4 regions of the Lysinibacillus sp. fkY74-1 genome follow, and region 2 is predicted to be linked to each of the others. Evidence: a T-box and tRNA genes for the amino acid it is inferred to sense, from the RefSeq annotation. Region 2 holds a T-box; the other regions hold tRNA genes.
What was found. The T-box of region 2 lies ahead of ACE1MS_RS15940 (valine--tRNA ligase). A T-box ahead of a tRNA ligase gene usually reads a tRNA of that ligase, here a tRNA-Val.
Positions count from the first base shown of each region.

Region 1: it has a tRNA-Val gene. The T-box ahead of ACE1MS_RS15940 (valine--tRNA ligase) is inferred to sense a tRNA for this amino acid. The anticodon was not compared.
Region 3: it has a tRNA-Val gene. The T-box ahead of ACE1MS_RS15940 (valine--tRNA ligase) is inferred to sense a tRNA for this amino acid. The anticodon was not compared.
Region 4: it has a tRNA-Val gene. The T-box ahead of ACE1MS_RS15940 (valine--tRNA ligase) is inferred to sense a tRNA for this amino acid. The anticodon was not compared.

Region 1 is NZ_CP170173.1:4,372,876-4,377,801, reverse strand. Features, by position in the region: rRNA gene ACE1MS_RS21700 (23S ribosomal RNA) at 1-787, shown strand, start outside; rRNA gene rrf (5S ribosomal RNA) at 974-1,089, shown strand; gene mbcS (acyl-CoA synthetase MbcS) at 1,194-2,771, opposite strand; tRNA gene ACE1MS_RS21685 (tRNA-Asn) at 3,035-3,111, shown strand; tRNA gene ACE1MS_RS21680 (tRNA-Glu) at 3,224-3,298, shown strand; tRNA gene ACE1MS_RS21675 (tRNA-Val) at 3,369-3,444, shown strand; tRNA gene ACE1MS_RS21670 (tRNA-Tyr) at 3,463-3,546, shown strand; tRNA gene ACE1MS_RS21665 (tRNA-Gln) at 3,561-3,635, shown strand; tRNA gene ACE1MS_RS21660 (tRNA-Lys) at 3,648-3,720, shown strand; gene rocF (arginase) at 3,906-4,811, shown strand.
Region 2 is NZ_CP170173.1:3,242,548-3,247,473, reverse strand. Features, by position in the region: gene ACE1MS_RS15950 (CoxG family protein) at 1-354, shown strand, start outside; gene ACE1MS_RS15945 (hypothetical protein) at 529-1,209, shown strand; T-box leader at 1,483-1,740, shown strand; gene ACE1MS_RS15940 (valine--tRNA ligase) at 1,813-4,458, shown strand; gene ACE1MS_RS15935 (hypothetical protein) at 4,710-4,926, shown strand, end outside.
Region 3 is NZ_CP170173.1:3,574,587-3,579,512, reverse strand. Features, by position in the region: rRNA gene ACE1MS_RS17685 (16S ribosomal RNA) at 1-460, shown strand, start outside; rRNA gene ACE1MS_RS17680 (23S ribosomal RNA) at 768-3,695, shown strand; rRNA gene rrf (5S ribosomal RNA) at 3,882-3,997, shown strand; tRNA gene ACE1MS_RS17670 (tRNA-Val) at 4,008-4,083, shown strand; tRNA gene ACE1MS_RS17665 (tRNA-Thr) at 4,087-4,162, shown strand; tRNA gene ACE1MS_RS17660 (tRNA-Lys) at 4,169-4,244, shown strand; tRNA gene ACE1MS_RS17655 (tRNA-Leu) at 4,266-4,350, shown strand; tRNA gene ACE1MS_RS17650 (tRNA-Gly) at 4,387-4,461, shown strand; tRNA gene ACE1MS_RS17645 (tRNA-Leu) at 4,467-4,555, shown strand; tRNA gene ACE1MS_RS17640 (tRNA-Arg) at 4,564-4,640, shown strand; tRNA gene ACE1MS_RS17635 (tRNA-Pro) at 4,650-4,726, shown strand; tRNA gene ACE1MS_RS17630 (tRNA-Ala) at 4,744-4,819, shown strand; tRNA gene ACE1MS_RS17625 (tRNA-Met) at 4,847-4,920, shown strand.
Region 4 is NZ_CP170173.1:110,381-115,306, forward strand. Features, by position in the region: rRNA gene ACE1MS_RS00535 (16S ribosomal RNA) at 1-220, shown strand, start outside; rRNA gene ACE1MS_RS00540 (23S ribosomal RNA) at 528-3,455, shown strand; rRNA gene rrf (5S ribosomal RNA) at 3,572-3,687, shown strand; tRNA gene ACE1MS_RS00550 (tRNA-Val) at 3,698-3,773, shown strand; tRNA gene ACE1MS_RS00555 (tRNA-Thr) at 3,777-3,852, shown strand; tRNA gene ACE1MS_RS00560 (tRNA-Lys) at 3,861-3,936, shown strand; tRNA gene ACE1MS_RS00565 (tRNA-Leu) at 3,960-4,044, shown strand; tRNA gene ACE1MS_RS00570 (tRNA-Gly) at 4,082-4,156, shown strand; tRNA gene ACE1MS_RS00575 (tRNA-Leu) at 4,162-4,250, shown strand; tRNA gene ACE1MS_RS00580 (tRNA-Arg) at 4,257-4,333, shown strand; tRNA gene ACE1MS_RS00585 (tRNA-Pro) at 4,343-4,419, shown strand; tRNA gene ACE1MS_RS00590 (tRNA-Ala) at 4,434-4,509, shown strand; rRNA gene ACE1MS_RS00595 (16S ribosomal RNA) at 4,660-4,926, shown strand, end outside.

The DNA of each region.
Region 1 (4,926 bases), 1.1 Mb from region 2:
CAGGATAGGTAGGAGCCAGAGATCTCGGAGCGCCAGCTTCGAAGGAGGCGTCGGTGGGATACTACCCTGGTTGTATTGAAATTCTAACCCATGCCCCTTAGCGGGGCAGGAGACAGTGTCAGGCGGACAGTTTGACTGGGGCGGTCGCCTCCTAAAAGGTAACGGAGGCGCCCAAAGGTTCCCTCAGAATGGTTGGAAATCATTCGTAGAGTGTAAAGGCACAAGGGAGCTTGACTGCGAGACCTACAAGTCGAGCAGGGTCGAAAGACGGGCTTAGTGATCCGGTGGTTCCGCATGGAAGGGCCATCGCTCAACGGATAAAAGCTACCCCGGGGATAACAGGCTTATCTCCCCCAAGAGTCCACATCGACGGGGAGGTTTGGCACCTCGATGTCGGCTCATCGCATCCTGGGGCTGTAGTCGGTCCCAAGGGTTGGGCTGTTCGCCCATTAAAGCGGTACGCGAGCTGGGTTCAGAACGTCGTGAGACAGTTCGGTCCCTATCCGTCGTGGGCGTAGGAAATTTGAGAGGAGCTGTCCTTAGTACGAGAGGACCGGGATGGACACACCGCTGGTGTACCAGTTGTCTTGCCAAAGGCATCGCTGGGTAGCTATGTGTGGACGGGATAAGTGCTGAAAGCATCTAAGCATGAAGCCCCCCTCAAGATGAGATTTCCCATTACGCAAGTAAGTAAGATCCCTCAAAGACGATGAGGTAGATAGGTTCGAGGTGGAAGTGTGGTGACACATGGAGCTGACGAATACTAATCGATCGAGGACTTAACCAAAAAGTTTGAAGCATTCAATGAACCGTTTATCCAGTTTTGAAAGAATAATTTCTTTTATAAAGGGTTTCAAGATACGAGTAGTTCGAGGAAGCAATGGAGAGAGGGAAGGAGCGTACTCAAGTACGTGACTGACTGAACGACAGAAGCTGACGAAGAAATGCGATGTATATTGAAAGCCGAACATAGTCTAGTGATGATGGCAAAGAGGTCACACCCGTTCCCATACCGAACACGGAAGTTAAGCTCTTTAGCGCCGATGGTAGTTGGGGGCTTCCCCCTGTGAGAGTAGGACGTCGCTAGGCGCAAAAAGTCGCTACTGATACACTCAGTAGTGGCTTTTTTTTGTTTAAAATTCTAAAAAGTAAAAGGAGGCATTTCATTCAAAGAAAATGCCTCCTTACTATATTTAGACAGTTGCTGCTCGTAGTTCGATACGACGAATTTTCCCAGATGTTGTTTTTGGTAACTCATCGATAAAGACAATACTACGAGGATATTTATAAGGCGCAGTCAGTGCTTTTACATGCTCCTGTAGCTCCTTAATTAATTCTTCTTCATTGTGTTCCTTATAGCCATCTCGTAAGATTACATAGGCTTTGACAATATGCCCTCTAATTTCATCTGGAGCAGCCACAACTGCGCACTCTTGTACAGCATCATGCTTGTTTAAGGCATCTTCTACTTCAAAAGGACCAATAGTGTAACCAGATGAGATAATTATATCGTCGCCTCGACCTTCAAACCAAAAATAACCATCTTCATCACATTTCGCTTGATCACCAGTAATGTACCATTCACCACGGAATGCCGCTTGTGTGCGTTCAGGCTCCCGATAATACTCTTTAAACAACGCTGGCGATGATTTGTGTATGGCAATATCTCCAACCTCGCCAACAGGTGCCTCATTTCCTTCATTGTCGATAATACGTACAATATTACCTGGAGTTGGGACACCCATGGAACCAGGACGTAACTCTGTGTTTTCCAGAGTACCAATGAGTAATGTATTTTCTGTTTGACCATAACCATCGCGGACTTTTAGATCAAAGTGATTCTTAAATGTTTCAATGACTGGTCGATTTAATGGTTCACCAGCAGAGACAGCACTACGCAGAGAGGATAGATTATAGTCTTTTAAATTCTCAAGCTTCGCCATGATACGATATTCAGTTGGAGTGCAGCAGAGAACATTAATTTTTTCATCCTGCAACAGGCGAAGATATGTTTTTGCATCAAACCCACCATGATAAACAAAGGCTGTAGCCCCCAACATAATGGTGGATAGGAAAGGACTCCAAATCCATTTTTGCCAACCTGGAGCAGCAGTAGCCCATACTAAGTCTCCTTCACGTACACAAAGCCACTGTGCAGCCGCTGTTCGAATATGCGCGTAGCCCCAACCATGAGAATGAACGACACCCTTAGGCTTACCTGTTGTTCCAGAAGTATAAGAAAGGAACGCCATGTCATCGCGTTTAGTAGCAACAGCAGTAAATGTATTTGGTTGCGAGCTAGCCAATTCATCTAAAGAAGACCAATCTCCTGTAGCTGTGCCAATGACCATTTTGTTTTTTAAAGTATTGACAGAAGAAGAGATTTTATCTACTTCACTAGTAAATGCTTCATAGGCGATCACAGCACTAGCAGAAGAATGCTCCATACGATACTCTAAATCACTTGCGCGCAACATTTCTGAGCATGAAATAGGAACAATACCCGCTTTTAAACAGCCTAGGAAAACAAAATAGGCCTCTGGTAGGCGAGGAATAATAACTAATACACGATCTCCTTTTTGAAGCCCCTTCTTCGTAAAGGCATTAGCGTATTGATTCATTTTTTGAACAAGCTCTACGTAAGTAACTGTTTGCCTCTCTTGTTGTGTATTTAACCAACGTATAGCTTGGCGTTCACTATCTTGCGAAAATTTTTCTAATTCCTCTGTAATGTTATAAACATCCGGTGCAATTAAATCCTTTATTACCATTTGAACATTCCTCCCCCTGAAATGATAGAAAATTCGTAAAACTATTTTTATTTTAACAATTGAAATAATATACAGCAAGAATATTTAATACACAAAATAGAAATATTAGATTTAATAGAGAACTATTTTGCTTTCTAAGTTATATTTAAGAAGGCCTCGACAAAAAATATAAAATTTTTCACAAATGTGTTGCATTATTTAGAATGCTTGCTATAATAATAAATGTACTTAAGAGGTTGTCTAAGACATACGAATAGTATTGTTCCGAAGTAGCTCAGTTGGTAGTAGCACCTGACTGTTAATCAGGTTGTCGCAGGTTCGAGTCCTGCCTTCGGAGCCATTTTTTTGCTCATTTTTAAGATGGTTTTATACATAAAAAAATTGTAGAAAAGTGTTGCAAGAATGTAGAAATAATGTTATTATAATTATTGTCTTGTTTGAGACGTACATATGGCCCCTTGGTCAAGTGGTTAAGACACCGCCCTTTCACGGCGGTAACACGGGTTCGAATCCCGTAGGGGTCACCATTTAAAATGCATCGTCATGATGTACAGGCTTTAAAAAGAAAATAAACTGTGATATAACACCTGTTTCTATGGAGGATTAGCTCAGCTGGGAGAGCATCTGCCTTACAAGCAGAGGGTCGGCGGTTCGAGCCCGTCATCCTCCACCATTATTATTGTGTTATTTCGGAGGGGTAGCGAAGTGGCTAAACGCGGCGGACTGTAAATCCGCTCCTTAGGGTTCGGCGGTTCGAATCCGTCCCCCTCCACCAGTTTTATAAATGATTGGGGTATAGCCAAGCGGTAAGGCAACGGATTTTGATTCCGTCATGCCTAGGTTCGAATCCTAGTACCCCAGCCATTTTTCTTTTATGAGCCATTAGCTCAGTTGGTAGAGCATCTGACTTTTAATCAGAGGGTCGAAGGTTCGAGTCCTTCATGGCTCACTTTTATAGAATAAAATATATTCAAAAGTGATATAATAAATACAGATAACTAATCTCTTGCTGAAAACAGTAGGAGATTTTTTTATGTTGATTTATAATGAATAAATATGCGTTTTTTTGTTGGGTTGAGCCAATTGGTAAGTAGGCTTTACAATAGTCTTATAACTTTTAGGGGGTATAAAAACATGAATAAACTTAATATTTCTATTATTGGAGTACCAACAGATTACGGACAAACACGTCGAGGCGTAGATATGGGACCAAGTGCTATTCGTTATGCAGGCGTTGTTGAACGTTTAACAAGTATTGGACACGAGGTACAAGATCAAGGGGATATTCGTGTAAGTCAAAAGCAAGCAAATGCAGCAGTAGACGAAAAGTTATTAAATTTAGAGGAAGTTGTCGAAGTTAGTACAGCTTTGGCTAATAGTGTACATGAAGTAGTCGAACAAAAAAAATTCCCACTTGTATTTGGTGGAGACCATAGTATTGCTATTGGTACACTTGCAGGATTAGGAGAACATTATAAAAATCTAGGTGTTATTTGGTATGATGCACATGCAGATTTAAATACACCTGAAACTACACCTTCTGGCAATATACATGGAATGCCTTTAGCAGTTAGTATTGGACTTGGGCATGAACGTTTAGTTCAAATTCGTAATAGTGTGCCGAAAATTAAGCCAGAAAACGTTATTATCATCGGAGCTCGTTCTGTAGATCCTGGTGAGCGTGACTTGATTCGTGAACAAGGAATTAAAGTGTACACAATGCATGAAATTGATCGACTTGGCATGACGCGTGTTATGGAAGATGCACTTGCCTATTTAAAAGAGCGTAATGTTGATGGATTGCACCTATCGCTTGATTTAGATGGACTTGACCCTCTTTATACACCAGGGGTTGGAACACCAGTGCCAGGTGGAATTACGTATCGTGAAAGTCATTTAGCAATGGAAATGCTACAAGAGTCTGGAATGTTAACCTCTGCGGAGTTTGTAGAAGTGAATCCGATATTAGATGAGAAAAATACAACGGCAAATGTAGCTGTTGCTTTAATGGGCTCTTTATTTGGAGAAACGTTAGTTTAAACAAAAATATTCAAAAAATTGCCTGTCGCCACATTGCATAAAAATCTTTTGCTATAATTGAAATAAAACGAAACTTTTCTTATCGATGGGTCGTATAGTATAAGACAGTTGTAAA
Region 2 (4,926 bases):
CCAGGTTATAACGCACATGAAATGATTGATGACAAACATTCAACATGGACTTTTAAAGGAAATGTTGGAGTTCTGAAAAAAACAGTAGAAGTAGAAATTATTATTTTGGAGTGGGTAGCCCCATCTAAAGTAACATTTGAACTAAAAGGTCTTTCTGATAATTTTACAGGAAATGGCTATTTCCTTGCAGAAAGCATCGATGCTGAAAATACAAAAATGACAGGCTTCTTAGAAGTGATTGCTGGTGGGTTAGCTGGCCCTGTTTTAAACCCGATTTTCAAGCCGATTGTACCAAAGGCAACACAAATATTAACAGATCGTGTAGCGAATAAAATTAAATTAGTACATGTTTAACGGATGTTAGTACATTCATAAAAATGGCATGCTAGAAGTAATGTTCTAGCATGCCATTTTTATACTAATTGCCTCTTTTTTATACTGTTCAATAGGAAGCTTTCTAGCATACTATCCCCTTATAAGACATATGATGCAAAGGGAGGGATTATTATCGAACACAAAACATGGAACATGAGCGAAACATTTTGTTTTCCTGGGTACGGTTGCCCAACAGAAATAGCGGCAGTGCAAATTAAGCCACAGTGGCAAGCAATGCAGTTAGAGGATTCACTTCGACTAATAGGCATATATCATATCACCGCACATGTACGCTTCGATTTTCAAAATATGCAAGCTTTTACAGGCGATGAGGATTTAATTTCAATTGATGCCCTAGATGTCCAAGGAGATACAGGTTATTTTGAGTATGCCGTGCCATTACATGTCGATTTACCAAAAGAATCAGACCTGAAGGATATAATGGTCAAAGATATTCGACCGAGCTTGACGAATCAGAAATGTCAGCTCGAGTGGACAGTCACAAGCGTTTTTAACGAATATGAGCCAGTTGTTGAAAATGACCATGTGATCGAAAATCAGCCCTTTACTGCCAGTGCCTTTGAACATGAAGAGACACTTGCTGTGCTGGAAGAAAGCACGCAAGTGAAAAAACAAACTACCGCAGTAGTAGCGGCTTCACACCAAGAGAAGACTACAACAGTTGACCAAAAAACAATTTTGAGAGAATCCTCAAGTCATATTGTTGTACGTGAGTCCAGCTCTTGGCATGAAGTGCCTTCTATGATTTGGGATCTAACAGAAGAATATACACCGCTTAAAGTTCGTGTATCAAATGATGTCTTTCAAAAGTAAATAGCTGAGAAGTAGCAAGAGTAATAAGAAAATTAAATCACCGGATGTTGGAACAATAATGACACGAATAAACTGAAAACAACAAATCGGCACGATAATCGTTCTACAGTAAAAACGAACTTGCCTTATCCAAGGTGGTAAAAGCCAGGGGTTATACTTGCGTCGACGCATTTGAAAATTCACTTCCTTTTCTATTTACTTTACTCTTATTAAAAGATGACTAAATCACTTGAAAAATTACACGTTTTTGCGGTACAATAAGGAAAATTAAATACAGATGCTATGATAGGGAAGAGTAAATTATGCTTACATTTTCAGAGAGGAAACGGTAGCTGAGAAGTTTCTATTTGTACTTAATTGAAGGTAGCCCTTGAGCAGCTTTAGTGAACTAACAGTAGTTAAAGCCGGTTAAACACCGTTACCGAATTAAGAGCCAGTAGATAAGGCTGAGAAATGTATTCGATGATCATTTTCTTAACCGCTGCTGGAATTAAAGGTGGTACCGCGAACTAAAACTCCTTCGTCCTTTTAGACGAGAGGAGTTTTTTTATTTGGTAAAGTGATTGCTTTATCAATAGTCTTCAAACATTAGGAGGAGTCAATATGACAGAAAACATTTCAATGCCAACTAAATATGACCCACAGTCCATTGAAGCCGGTCGCTATGAATGGTGGCTACAAGGGAAATTTTTTGAGGCGCAGCCAGAAAGCGGGAAAAAACCTTATTCAATTGTTATTCCACCACCGAACGTAACAGGTAAATTACACCTTGGTCATGCATGGGATACGACTTTACAAGACATCCTCATTCGTATGAAGCGTATGCAAGGATATGATGCACTTTGGTTACCAGGTATGGACCATGCCGGTATTGCTACACAGGCAAAAGTAGAAGCAAAGCTACGTGAGGATAATATTACACGTTATGATTTAGGACGTGAAAAATTCCTCGAGAAGACATGGGAATGGAAAGAAGAATATGCTGGACATATTCGTGATCAATGGGCAAAGCTTGGCCTTGGATTAGACTACACACGTGAGCGTTTCACACTTGATAAAGGTCTTTCAGAGGCAGTTAACACAGTATTTGTTCAATTATATGAAAAAGGCTTAATCTATCGTGGTGAACGCATTATTAACTGGGATCCGGCTGCTAAAACGGCATTGTCTGATATTGAGGTTATTTACCAGGATGTGCAGGGTGCCTTCTATCATATGAAATATCCTTTGGCTGATGGCTCAGGATATGTAGAGGTTGCGACAACACGTCCTGAGACAATGCTTGGCGACTCTGGAGTAGCTGTTCACCCGAAAGATGAACGTTATCAGCATTTAATTGGTAAAACAGTTATCTTACCGATTGTAGGTCGCGAAATTCCGATTGTAGCTGATGACTATGTTGATATGGAATTTGGAACAGGGGTTGTAAAAATGACACCTGCACATGATCCAAATGACTTTGAAGTTGGTAATCGTCACAACCTTGAGCGTATCCTTGTGATGAATGAAGATGGCACAATGAACGAACTTGCTGGCAAATACAACGGTATGGACCGCTTTGAATGCCGTAAACAAATTGTTGCTGATTTACAAGAAGCAGGCGTGTTAATACGCATCGAAGAACATATGCATTCAGTAGGGCATTCTGAACGCTCTGGTGCTGTTGTAGAGCCATATCTTTCAGCACAATGGTTCGTTAAAATGCAACCACTTGCAGACTCTTCATTAGAGCTTCAAAAAGACCAAGAAGGTAAAGTAAACTTTGTTCCAGCTCGTTTTGAAAACACTTATTCTCGCTGGATGGAAAATATTCGTGATTGGTGTATTTCTCGTCAATTATGGTGGGGCCATCAAATCCCAGCTTGGTACCATAATGAAACAGGTGAAATTTACGTAGGAAAAGAAGCACCGGTTGATGCAGAAAATTGGACACAGGATGAAGATGTACTAGATACATGGTTCTCTTCAGCACTATGGCCGTTTTCTACAATGGGCTGGCCAGACGAGGCAAATGAAGAATATAAACGTTATTACCCAACAAATACACTCGTAACAGGCTATGATATTATTTTCTTCTGGGTATCTCGAATGATTTTCCAAGGTCTTGAATTTACAGAACAACGCCCATTCAAGGATGTATTAATTCACGGATTAGTACGTGATGGTGAAGGGCGAAAAATGAGTAAGTCACTTGGCAATGGTGTAGATCCAATGGATGTTATTGAGCAGTATGGTGCAGACTCATTACGCTACTTCTTAGCAACAGGTTCATCACCTGGTCAAGACTTACGCTATACTACTGAGAAAGTAGAGGCTGTATGGAATTTTTCGAATAAGATTTGGAATGCATCCCGTTTTGCACTTATGAATATGGATGGAATGACATATGATGAAATTGATTTAACAGGTGAAAAATCAGTTGCTGACAAATGGATTTTAACACGCTTAAATGAAACAATTGAACGTGTAACATCTCTGGCAGAGCGCTATGAGTTTGGTGAAGTTGGTCGTGAGCTTTACAATTTCATTTGGGATGATTTCTGTTCTTGGTATATTGAAATGGCGAAGTTACCACTTTATGGTGAGGATGAAGCTGCTAAAAAGACAACTCGTTCTATTTTAGCGTACGTACTCGATCAAACGATGCGTCTATTACATCCATTTATGCCATTCATTACAGAAGAAATTTGGCAACACTTACCACATGATGGAGAATCAATTACAGTAGCTGCATGGCCAACAGTACGCACGGATCTTCATTTTGCTGACGAATCAGATAATATGAAGCTCCTAATGGATATTATACGTTCAGTTCGTAATATTCGTGCGGAAGTAAACACGCCAATGAGCAAAAAAGTGCCGTTGTTTATCTCTGCGAAAGATGCTGCAACAGTGGCAGTACTTGAAGCGAATAAAGCTTATTTAGAGAAATTCTGTAATCCAGATACGTTAACAATTGGTGAAGGTTTAGAGGCACCAGGTCAATCGATGACAGCAGTTATTACAGGTGCCCAAGTTTTCCTACCACTTGTTGGGCTAATTAATTTAGAGGAAGAAATCGCTCGTCTTGAAAAAGAGTTAGAGAAATGGGCGAAAGAAGTAAAGTTAGTGACAGGTAAGCTATCAAATGAAAAGTTCGTATCGAAAGCACCTGAGGCATTAGTAAATGTTGAACGTGAAAAATTAGCAGATTATGAAAGTAAGCACGCGGTTGTATTAAAACGTTTAGAAGAACTAAAAAATATGTAATAGTTGAGCAATGGATGACAATAAAGTCATCCATTGCTTTTTTTATATGGAGCAAAAGTTATGCGTTGAAATGGGTAAAAATATATAGTACTATTTAGAATAATTAGTCTAATAGGTTAGGGTGTTTATTAATGTAGTAGGAAACAAAACCTAATATGATGTTGTGTAATCGAGAAAAATGATCTGTAATGAAATAGCTATGGCAATTGAACGTTTTTTTGCGGGTTTGAGGTATGAATGGAGATGTGAAAATGACAGGTAATATGACAACCTATATTACGAAAGTCAATAAAGCATGTGATGACTTAGATTTTGTTAGTGCAAGGGTATTAATTGAAACAAATCTAGTAAAATTATCAGAAGCGAAAAATTATCGTTTATTAAATACCAGTGCGCGTGTGCTTATTAAACATGTATTAGCAAATAGGCAAACTCAACAGGAGTGTACAAAACTATCACGGGCAGATA
Region 3 (4,926 bases), 330 kb from region 2:
TGTTGGGTTAAGTCCCGCAACGAGCGCAACCCTTATCCTTTGTTGCCAGCGGTTAGGCCGGGAACTCAAAGGAGACTGCCAGTGATAAACTGGAGGAAGGTGGGGATGACGTCAAGTCATCATGGCCCTTACGAGTAGGGCTACACACGTGCTACAATGGCGCATACAAAGAGAAGCGACCTCGCGAGAGCAAGCGGACCTCATAAAGTGCGTCGTAGTCCGGATTGGAGTCTGCAACTCGACTCCATGAAGTCGGAATCGCTAGTAATCGTAGATCAGAATGCTACGGTGAATACGTTCCCGGGCCTTGTACACACCGCCCGTCACACCATGAGAGTTTGTAACACCCGAAGTCGGTGAGGTAACCTTTTGGAGCCAGCCGCCGAAGGTGGGATAGATGATTGGGGTGAAGTCGTAACAAGGTAACCGTAGGGGAACCTGCGGTTGGATCACCTCCTTTCTAAGGATATTTTCGGAATACAAACCTTGGGTTTGTAAGATTACGTTTTGCGTTCAGTTTTGAAGGTTCATTCTTTCTGAATGAAATACTTCAAAACTTGTTCTTTGAAAACTGGATAAAACGACATTGAAATTGTAACAAACACATTTATTTTTTTAAGTTTTTTATAGGCTTAATAACATGATAAGGTTTTCAGACACGAGCAGTTCTAGGAAGCAATCGAGTAAATGAAGGAGCGTACTTCAGTACGTGACTGATTGAACGAGTGAGGCTGACAACGAAATGTGAAGTGTATGGAAAGCTGATAGGTTAAGTTATTAAGGGCGCACGGCGAATGCCTTGGCACTAGGAGCCGAAGAAGGACGGCACTAACACCGATATGCTTCGGGGAGCTGTAAGTGAGCTTTGATCCGGAGATTTCCGAATGGGGGAACCCACTACGTTTAATCGCGTAGTATCTTGACGTGAATACATAGCGTCTTGAAGGCAGACCCAGGGAACTGAAACATCTAAGTACCTGGAGGAAGAGAAAGAAAAATCGATTCCCTGAGTAGCGGCGAGCGAAACGGGAAGAGCCCAAACCAAGAGGCTTGCCTCTTGGGGTTGTAGGACACTCAATACGGAGTTACAAAAGAGCGAGTTAGATGAAGCGACTTGGAAAGGTCCGCCAGAGCAGGTAAAAGCCCTGTAGTCGAAAGTTCGTTCTCTCCTGAGTGGATCCTGAGTACGGCGGAACACGTGAAATTCCGTCGGAATCCGGGAGGACCATCTCCCAAGGCTAAATACTACCTAGTGACCGATAGTGAACCAGTACCGTGAGGGAAAGGTGAAAAGCACCCCGGAAGGGGAGTGAAAGAGATCCTGAAACCGTGTGCCTACAAGTAGTTAGAGCCCGTTAATGGGTGATAGCGTGCCTTTTGTAGAATGAACCGGCGAGTTACGATTACGTGCGAGGTTAAGCTTTAGAAGGCGGAGCCGCAGCGAAAGCGAGTCTGAATAGGGCGAAATAGTACGTGGTCGTAGACCCGAAACCAGGTGATCTACCCATGTCCAGGGTGAAGGTAAGGTAACACTTACTGGAGGCCCGAACCCACGCACGTTGAAAAGTGCGGGGATGAGGTGTGGGTAGCGGAGAAATTCCAATCGAACTTGGAGATAGCTGGTTCTCTCCGAAATAGCTTTAGGGCTAGCCTCGTGATGAGAATACTGGAGGTAGAGCACTGTTTGGACTAGGGGGCCATCCCGGTTTACCGAATTCAGACAAACTCCGAATGCCAGATATTTATACACGGGAGTCAGACTGCGAGTGATAAGATCCGTAGTCAAAAGGGAAACAGCCCAGACCACCAGCTAAGGTCCCAAAGTAATCGTTAAGTGGAAAAGGATGTGGCGTTGCACAGACAACCAGGATGTTGGCTTAGAAGCAGCCATCATTTAAAGAGTGCGTAATAGCTCACTGGTCGAGTGACACTGCGCCGAAAATGTATCGGGGCTAAACGATTCACCGAAGCTGTGGATTGACATCTACGATGTCAGTGGTAGGAGAGCGTTCTAAGTGCGTTGAAGTCAGACCGGAAGGACTGGTGGAGCGCTTAGAAGTGAGAATGCCGGTATGAGTAGCGAAAGACGGGTGAGAATCCCGTCCACCGTATGACTAAGGTTTCCTGAGGAAGGCTCGTCCGCTCAGGGTTAGTCGGGACCTAAGCCGAGGCCGATAGGCGTAGGCGATGGACAACAGGTTGATATTCCTGTACCACCTCCTCACCGTTTGAGAAATGGGGGGACGCAGTAGGATAGGGTAAGCGCGCTGTTGGTTATGCGCGTCCAAGCAGTAAGGCGTGTGTGTAGGCAAATCCGCACACTGTAACGTTGAGCTGTGATGGCGAGTCCGTATGGACGAAGTTCCTGATTTCACACTGCCAAGAAAAGCCTCTATCGAGGTGAGAGGTGCCCGTACCGCAAACCGACACAGGTAGTCGAGGAGAGAATCCTAAGGTGTGCGAGAGAACTCTCGTTAAGGAACTCGGCAAAATGACCCCGTAACTTCGGGAGAAGGGGTGCTCTTGAGCGTGCAAGCGCATGAGAGCCGCAGTGAATAGGCCCAGGCGACTGTTTAGCAAAAACACAGGTCTCTGCAAAACCGTAAGGTGACGTATAGGGGCTGACGCCTGCCCGGTGCTGGAAGGTTAAGAGGAGTGGTTAGCGCAAGCGAAGCTGCGAATTGAAGCCCCAGTAAACGGCGGCCGTAACTATAACGGTCCTAAGGTAGCGAAATTCCTTGTCGGGTAAGTTCCGACCCGCACGAAAGGCGTAACGATCTGGGCACTGTCTCAACGAGAGACTCGGTGAAATTATAGTACCTGTGAAGATGCAGGTTACCCGCGACAGGACGGAAAGACCCCGTGGAGCTTTACTGTAGCCTGATATTGAATTTTGGTACAACTTGTACAGGATAGGTAGGAGCCAGAGATCTCGGAGCGCCAGCTTCGAAGGAGGCGTCGGTGGGATACTACCCTGGTTGTATTGAAATTCTAACCCATGCCCCTTAGCGGGGCAGGAGACAGTGTCAGGCGGACAGTTTGACTGGGGCGGTCGCCTCCTAAAAGGTAACGGAGGCGCCCAAAGGTTCCCTCAGAATGGTTGGAAATCATTCGTAGAGTGTAAAGGCACAAGGGAGCTTGACTGCGAGACCTACAAGTCGAGCAGGGTCGAAAGACGGGCTTAGTGATCCGGTGGTTCCGCATGGAAGGGCCATCGCTCAACGGATAAAAGCTACCCCGGGGATAACAGGCTTATCTCCCCCAAGAGTCCACATCGACGGGGAGGTTTGGCACCTCGATGTCGGCTCATCGCATCCTGGGGCTGTAGTCGGTCCCAAGGGTTGGGCTGTTCGCCCATTAAAGCGGTACGCGAGCTGGGTTCAGAACGTCGTGAGACAGTTCGGTCCCTATCCGTCGTGGGCGTAGGAAATTTGAGAGGAGCTGTCCTTAGTACGAGAGGACCGGGATGGACACACCGCTGGTGTACCAGTTGTCTTGCCAAAGGCATCGCTGGGTAGCTATGTGTGGACGGGATAAGTGCTGAAAGCATCTAAGCATGAAGCCCCCCTCAAGATGAGATTTCCCATTACGCAAGTAAGTAAGATCCCTCAAAGACGATGAGGTAGATAGGTTCGAGGTGGAAGTGTGGTGACACATGGAGCTGACGAATACTAATCGATCGAGGACTTAACCAAAAAGTTTGAAGCATTCAATGAACCGTTTATCCAGTTTTGAAAGAATAATTTCTTTTATAAAGGGTTTCAAGATACGAGTAGTTCGAGGAAGCAATGGAGAGAGGGAAGGAGCGTACTCAAGTACGTGACTGACTGAACGACAGAAGCTGACGAAGAAATGCGATGTATATTGAAAGCCGAACATAGTCTAGTGATGATGGCAAAGAGGTCACACCCGTTCCCATACCGAACACGGAAGTTAAGCTCTTTAGCGCCGATGGTAGTTGGGGGCTTCCCCCTGTGAGAGTAGGACGTCGCTAGGCATAATACCCAGGAGGATTAGCTCAGCTGGGAGAGCATCTGCCTTACAAGCAGAGGGTCGGCGGTTCGAGCCCGTCATCCTCCACCATTCGCCGGTTTAGCTCAGCAGGTAGAGCAACTGACTTGTAATCAGTAGGTCGTGGGTTCGATTCCTATAGCCGGCACCATTTTTTGAGCCATTAGCTCAGTTGGTAGAGCATCTGACTTTTAATCAGAGGGTCGAAGGTTCGAGTCCTTCATGGCTCACCATTTAAGTACCAACCATATTAAGCGGGTGTGGCGGAATTGGCAGACGCACTAGACTTAGGATCTAGCGCCGCAAGGCGTGGGGGTTCGACTCCCTTCACCCGCACCATTTTTCAATATGCCAGATAAAAAAACTTATGCACATGCGGAAGTAGTTCAGTGGTAGAACACCACCTTGCCAAGGTGGGGGTCGCGAGTTCGAACCTCGTCTTCCGCTCCAAATGTGCCGGGGTGGCGGAACTGGCAGACGCACAGGACTTAAAATCCTGCGGTAGGTGACTACCGTACCGGTTCGATTCCGGTCCTCGGCACCATTTTATATGCGCCCGTAGCTCAATTGGATAGAGCGTCTGACTACGGATCAGAAGGTTATGGGTTCGACTCCTGTCGGGCGCGCCATAAGAACAACGGGAAGTAGCTCAGCTTGGTAGAGCACTTGGTTTGGGACCAAGGGGTCGCAGGTTCGAATCCTGTCTTCCCGACCATTTCCAAAAAATATTATGGGGCCTTAGCTCAGCTGGGAGAGCGCCTGCCTTGCACGCAGGAGGTCAGCGGTTCGATCCCGCTAGGCTCCACCATAGTAAAATAACCAGTATAAAGATCCTGGCGGCGTAGCTCAGCTGGCTAGAGCGTACGGTTCATACCCGTAAGGTCGGGGGTTCGATCCCCTCTGCCGCCATCTTAA
Region 4 (4,926 bases), 1.5 Mb from region 2:
GCCTACATGAAGCCGGAATCGCTAGTAATCGCGGATCAGCATGCCGCGGTGAATACGTTCCCGGGCCTTGTACACACCGCCCGTCACACCACGAGAGTTTGTAACACCCGAAGTCGGTGAGGTAACCTTTTGGAGCCAGCCGCCGAAGGTGGGATAGATGATTGGGGTGAAGTCGTAACAAGGTAGCCGTATCGGAAGGTGCGGCTGGATCACCTCCTTTCTAAGGATATTTTCGGAATACAAACCTAGGGTTTGTAAGATTACGTTTTGCGTTCAGTTTTGAAGGTTCATTCTTTCTGAATGAAATACTTCAAAACTTGTTCTTTGAAAACTGGATAAAACGACATTGAAATTGTAACAAACACATTTATTTTTTAAGTTTTTTTATAGGCTTAATAACATGATAAGGTTTTCAGACACGAGCAGTTCTAGGAAGCAATCGAGTAAATGAAGGAGCGTACTTCAGTACGTGACTGATTGAACGAGTGAGGCTGACAACGAAATGTGAAGTGTATGGAAAGCTGATAGGTTAAGTTATTAAGGGCGCACGGCGAATGCCTTGGCACTAGGAGCCGAAGAAGGACGGCACTAACACCGATATGCTTCGGGGAGCTGTAAGTGAGCTTTGATCCGGAGATTTCCGAATGGGGGAACCCACTACGTTTAATCGCGTAGTATCTTGACGTGAATACATAGCGTCTTGAAGGCAGACCCAGGGAACTGAAACATCTAAGTACCTGGAGGAAGAGAAAGAAAAATCGATTCCCTGAGTAGCGGCGAGCGAAACGGGAAGAGCCCAAACCAAGAGGCTTGCCTCTTGGGGTTGTAGGACACTCAATACGGAGTTACAAAAGAACGAGTTAGATGAAGCGACTTGGAAAGGTCCGCCAGAGCAGGTAAAAGCCCTGTAGTCGAAAGTTCGTTCTCTCCTGAGTGGATCCTGAGTACGGCGGAACACGTGAAATTCCGTCGGAATCCGGGAGGACCATCTCCCAAGGCTAAATACTACCTAGTGACCGATAGTGAACCAGTACCGTGAGGGAAAGGTGAAAAGCACCCCGGAAGGGGAGTGAAAGAGATCCTGAAACCGTGTGCCTACAAGTAGTTAGAGCCCGTTAATGGGTGATAGCGTGCCTTTTGTAGAATGAACCGGCGAGTTACGATTACGTGCGAGGTTAAGCTTTAGAAGGCGGAGCCGCAGCGAAAGCGAGTCTGAATAGGGCGAAATAGTACGTGGTCGTAGACCCGAAACCAGGTGATCTACCCATGTCCAGGGTGAAGGTAAGGTAACACTTACTGGAGGCCCGAACCCACGCACGTTGAAAAGTGCGGGGATGAGGTGTGGGTAGCGGAGAAATTCCAATCGAACTTGGAGATAGCTGGTTCTCTCCGAAATAGCTTTAGGGCTAGCCTCGTGATGAGAATACTGGAGGTAGAGCACTGTTTGGACTAGGGGGCCATCCCGGTTTACCGAATTCAGACAAACTCCGAATGCCAGATATTTATACACGGGAGTCAGACTGCGAGTGATAAGATCCGTAGTCAAAAGGGAAACAGCCCAGACCACCAGCTAAGGTCCCAAAGTAATCGTTAAGTGGAAAAGGATGTGGCGTTGCACAGACAACCAGGATGTTGGCTTAGAAGCAGCCATCATTTAAAGAGTGCGTAATAGCTCACTGGTCGAGTGACGCTGCGCCGAAAATGTATCGGGGCTAAACGATTCACCGAAGCTGTGGATTGACATCTACGATGTCAGTGGTAGGAGAGCGTTCTAAGTGCGTTGAAGTCAGACCGGAAGGACTGGTGGAGCGCTTAGAAGTGAGAATGCCGGTATGAGTAGCGAAAGACGGGTGAGAATCCCGTCCACCGTATGACTAAGGTTTCCTGAGGAAGGCTCGTCCGCTCAGGGTTAGTCGGGACCTAAGCCGAGGCCGATAGGCGTAGGCGATGGACAACAGGTTGATATTCCTGTACCACCTCCTCACCGTTTGAGAAATGGGGGGACGCAGTAGGATAGGGTAAGCGCGCTGTTGGTTATGCGCGTCCAAGCAGTAAGGCGTGTGTGTAGGCAAATCCGCACACTGTAACGTTGAGCTGTGATGGCGAGTCCGTATGGACGAAGTTCCTGATTTCACACTGCCAAGAAAAGCCTCTATCGAGGTGAGAGGTGCCCGTACCGCAAACCGACACAGGTAGTCGAGGAGAGAATCCTAAGGTGTGCGAGAGAACTCTCGTTAAGGAACTCGGCAAAATGACCCCGTAACTTCGGGAGAAGGGGTGCTCTTGAGCGTGCAAGCGCATGAGAGCCGCAGTGAATAGGCCCAGGCGACTGTTTAGCAAAAACACAGGTCTCTGCAAAACCGTAAGGTGACGTATAGGGGCTGACGCCTGCCCGGTGCTGGAAGGTTAAGAGGAGTGGTTAGCGCAAGCGAAGCTGCGAATTGAAGCCCCAGTAAACGGCGGCCGTAACTATAACGGTCCTAAGGTAGCGAAATTCCTTGTCGGGTAAGTTCCGACCCGCACGAAAGGCGTAACGATCTGGGCACTGTCTCAACGAGAGACTCGGTGAAATTATAGTACCTGTGAAGATGCAGGTTACCCGCGACAGGACGGAAAGACCCCGTGGAGCTTTACTGTAGCCTGATATTGAATTTTGGTACAACTTGTACAGGATAGGTAGGAGCCAGAGATCTCGGAGCGCCAGCTTCGAAGGAGGCGTCGGTGGGATACTACCCTGGTTGTATTGAAATTCTAACCCATGCCCCTTAGCGGGGCAGGAGACAGTGTCAGGCGGACAGTTTGACTGGGGCGGTCGCCTCCTAAAAGGTAACGGAGGCGCCCAAAGGTTCCCTCAGAATGGTTGGAAATCATTCGTAGAGTGTAAAGGCACAAGGGAGCTTGACTGCGAGACCTACAAGTCGAGCAGGGTCGAAAGACGGGCTTAGTGATCCGGTGGTTCCGCATGGAAGGGCCATCGCTCAACGGATAAAAGCTACCCCGGGGATAACAGGCTTATCTCCCCCAAGAGTCCACATCGACGGGGAGGTTTGGCACCTCGATGTCGGCTCATCGCATCCTGGGGCTGTAGTCGGTCCCAAGGGTTGGGCTGTTCGCCCATTAAAGCGGTACGCGAGCTGGGTTCAGAACGTCGTGAGACAGTTCGGTCCCTATCCGTCGTGGGCGTAGGAAATTTGAGAGGAGCTGTCCTTAGTACGAGAGGACCGGGATGGACACACCGCTGGTGTACCAGTTGTCTTGCCAAAGGCATCGCTGGGTAGCTATGTGTGGACGGGATAAGTGCTGAAAGCATCTAAGCATGAAGCCCCCCTCAAGATGAGATTTCCCATTACGCAAGTAAGTAAGATCCCTCAAAGACGATGAGGTAGATAGGTTCGAGGTGGAAGTGTGGTGACACATGGAGCTGACGAATACTAATCGATCGAGGACTTAACCAAAAAAGTTTGAAGCATTCAATGAACCGTTTATCCAGTTTTGAAAGAATAAGAAAGTTTTAAAAAAACTTGCATTTTATAACTACATATGTTATAATAAATCTTGTCTTTTGAATAAGTCTAGTGATGATGGCAAAGAGGTCACACCCGTTCCCATACCGAACACGGAAGTTAAGCTCTTTAGCGCCGATGGTAGTTGGGGGCTTCCCCCTGTGAGAGTAGGACGTCGCTAGGCATAATACCCAGGAGGATTAGCTCAGCTGGGAGAGCATCTGCCTTACAAGCAGAGGGTCGGCGGTTCGAGCCCGTCATCCTCCACCATTTGCCGGTTTAGCTCAGCAGGTAGAGCAACTGACTTGTAATCAGTAGGTCGTGGGTTCGATTCCTATAGCCGGCACCATTTTAGACGAGCCATTAGCTCAGTTGGTAGAGCATCTGACTTTTAATCAGAGGGTCGAAGGTTCGAGTCCTTCATGGCTCACCATTTATAAGTACCAACCATATTAAGCGGGTGTGGCGGAATTGGCAGACGCACTAGACTTAGGATCTAGCGCCGCAAGGCGTGGGGGTTCGACTCCCTTCACCCGCACCATTTTTAAAATATGCCAGATAAAAAAACTTATGCACATGCGGAAGTAGTTCAGTGGTAGAACACCACCTTGCCAAGGTGGGGGTCGCGAGTTCGAACCTCGTCTTCCGCTCCAAATGTGCCGGGGTGGCGGAACTGGCAGACGCACAGGACTTAAAATCCTGCGGTAGGTGACTACCGTACCGGTTCGATTCCGGTCCTCGGCACCATTTTATGCGCCCGTAGCTCAATTGGATAGAGCGTCTGACTACGGATCAGAAGGTTATGGGTTCGACTCCTGTCGGGCGCGCCATAAAACGAACGGGAAGTAGCTCAGCTTGGTAGAGCACTTGGTTTGGGACCAAGGGGTCGCAGGTTCGAATCCTGTCTTCCCGACCATTTCCAAAAAATATGGGGCCTTAGCTCAGCTGGGAGAGCGCCTGCCTTGCACGCAGGAGGTCAGCGGTTCGATCCCGCTAGGCTCCACCATTCAACTTATTTAACTAAATGAACCTTGAAAACTGAACAAGCAAAACGTAATCAATAAAGTTTTAAGTAGCTAGCCTAGCTAGTGAACGAAAAAAAATTTTGGACATCAAAATTGATGCCAGCAAAACAATTTGAGCTAATCAAATTTCTTTTATGGAGAGTTTGATCCTGGCTCAGGACGAACGCTGGCGGCGTGCCTAATACATGCAAGTCGAGCGAACAGAGAAGGAGCTTGCTCCTTTGACGTTAGCGGCGGACGGGTGAGTAACACGTGGGCAACCTACCTTATAGTTTGGGATAACTCCGGGAAACCGGGGCTAATACCGAATAATCTGTTTCACCTCATGGTGAAATATTGAAAGACGGTTTCGGCTGTCGCTATAGGATGGGCCCGCGGCGCATTAGCTAGTTGGTGAG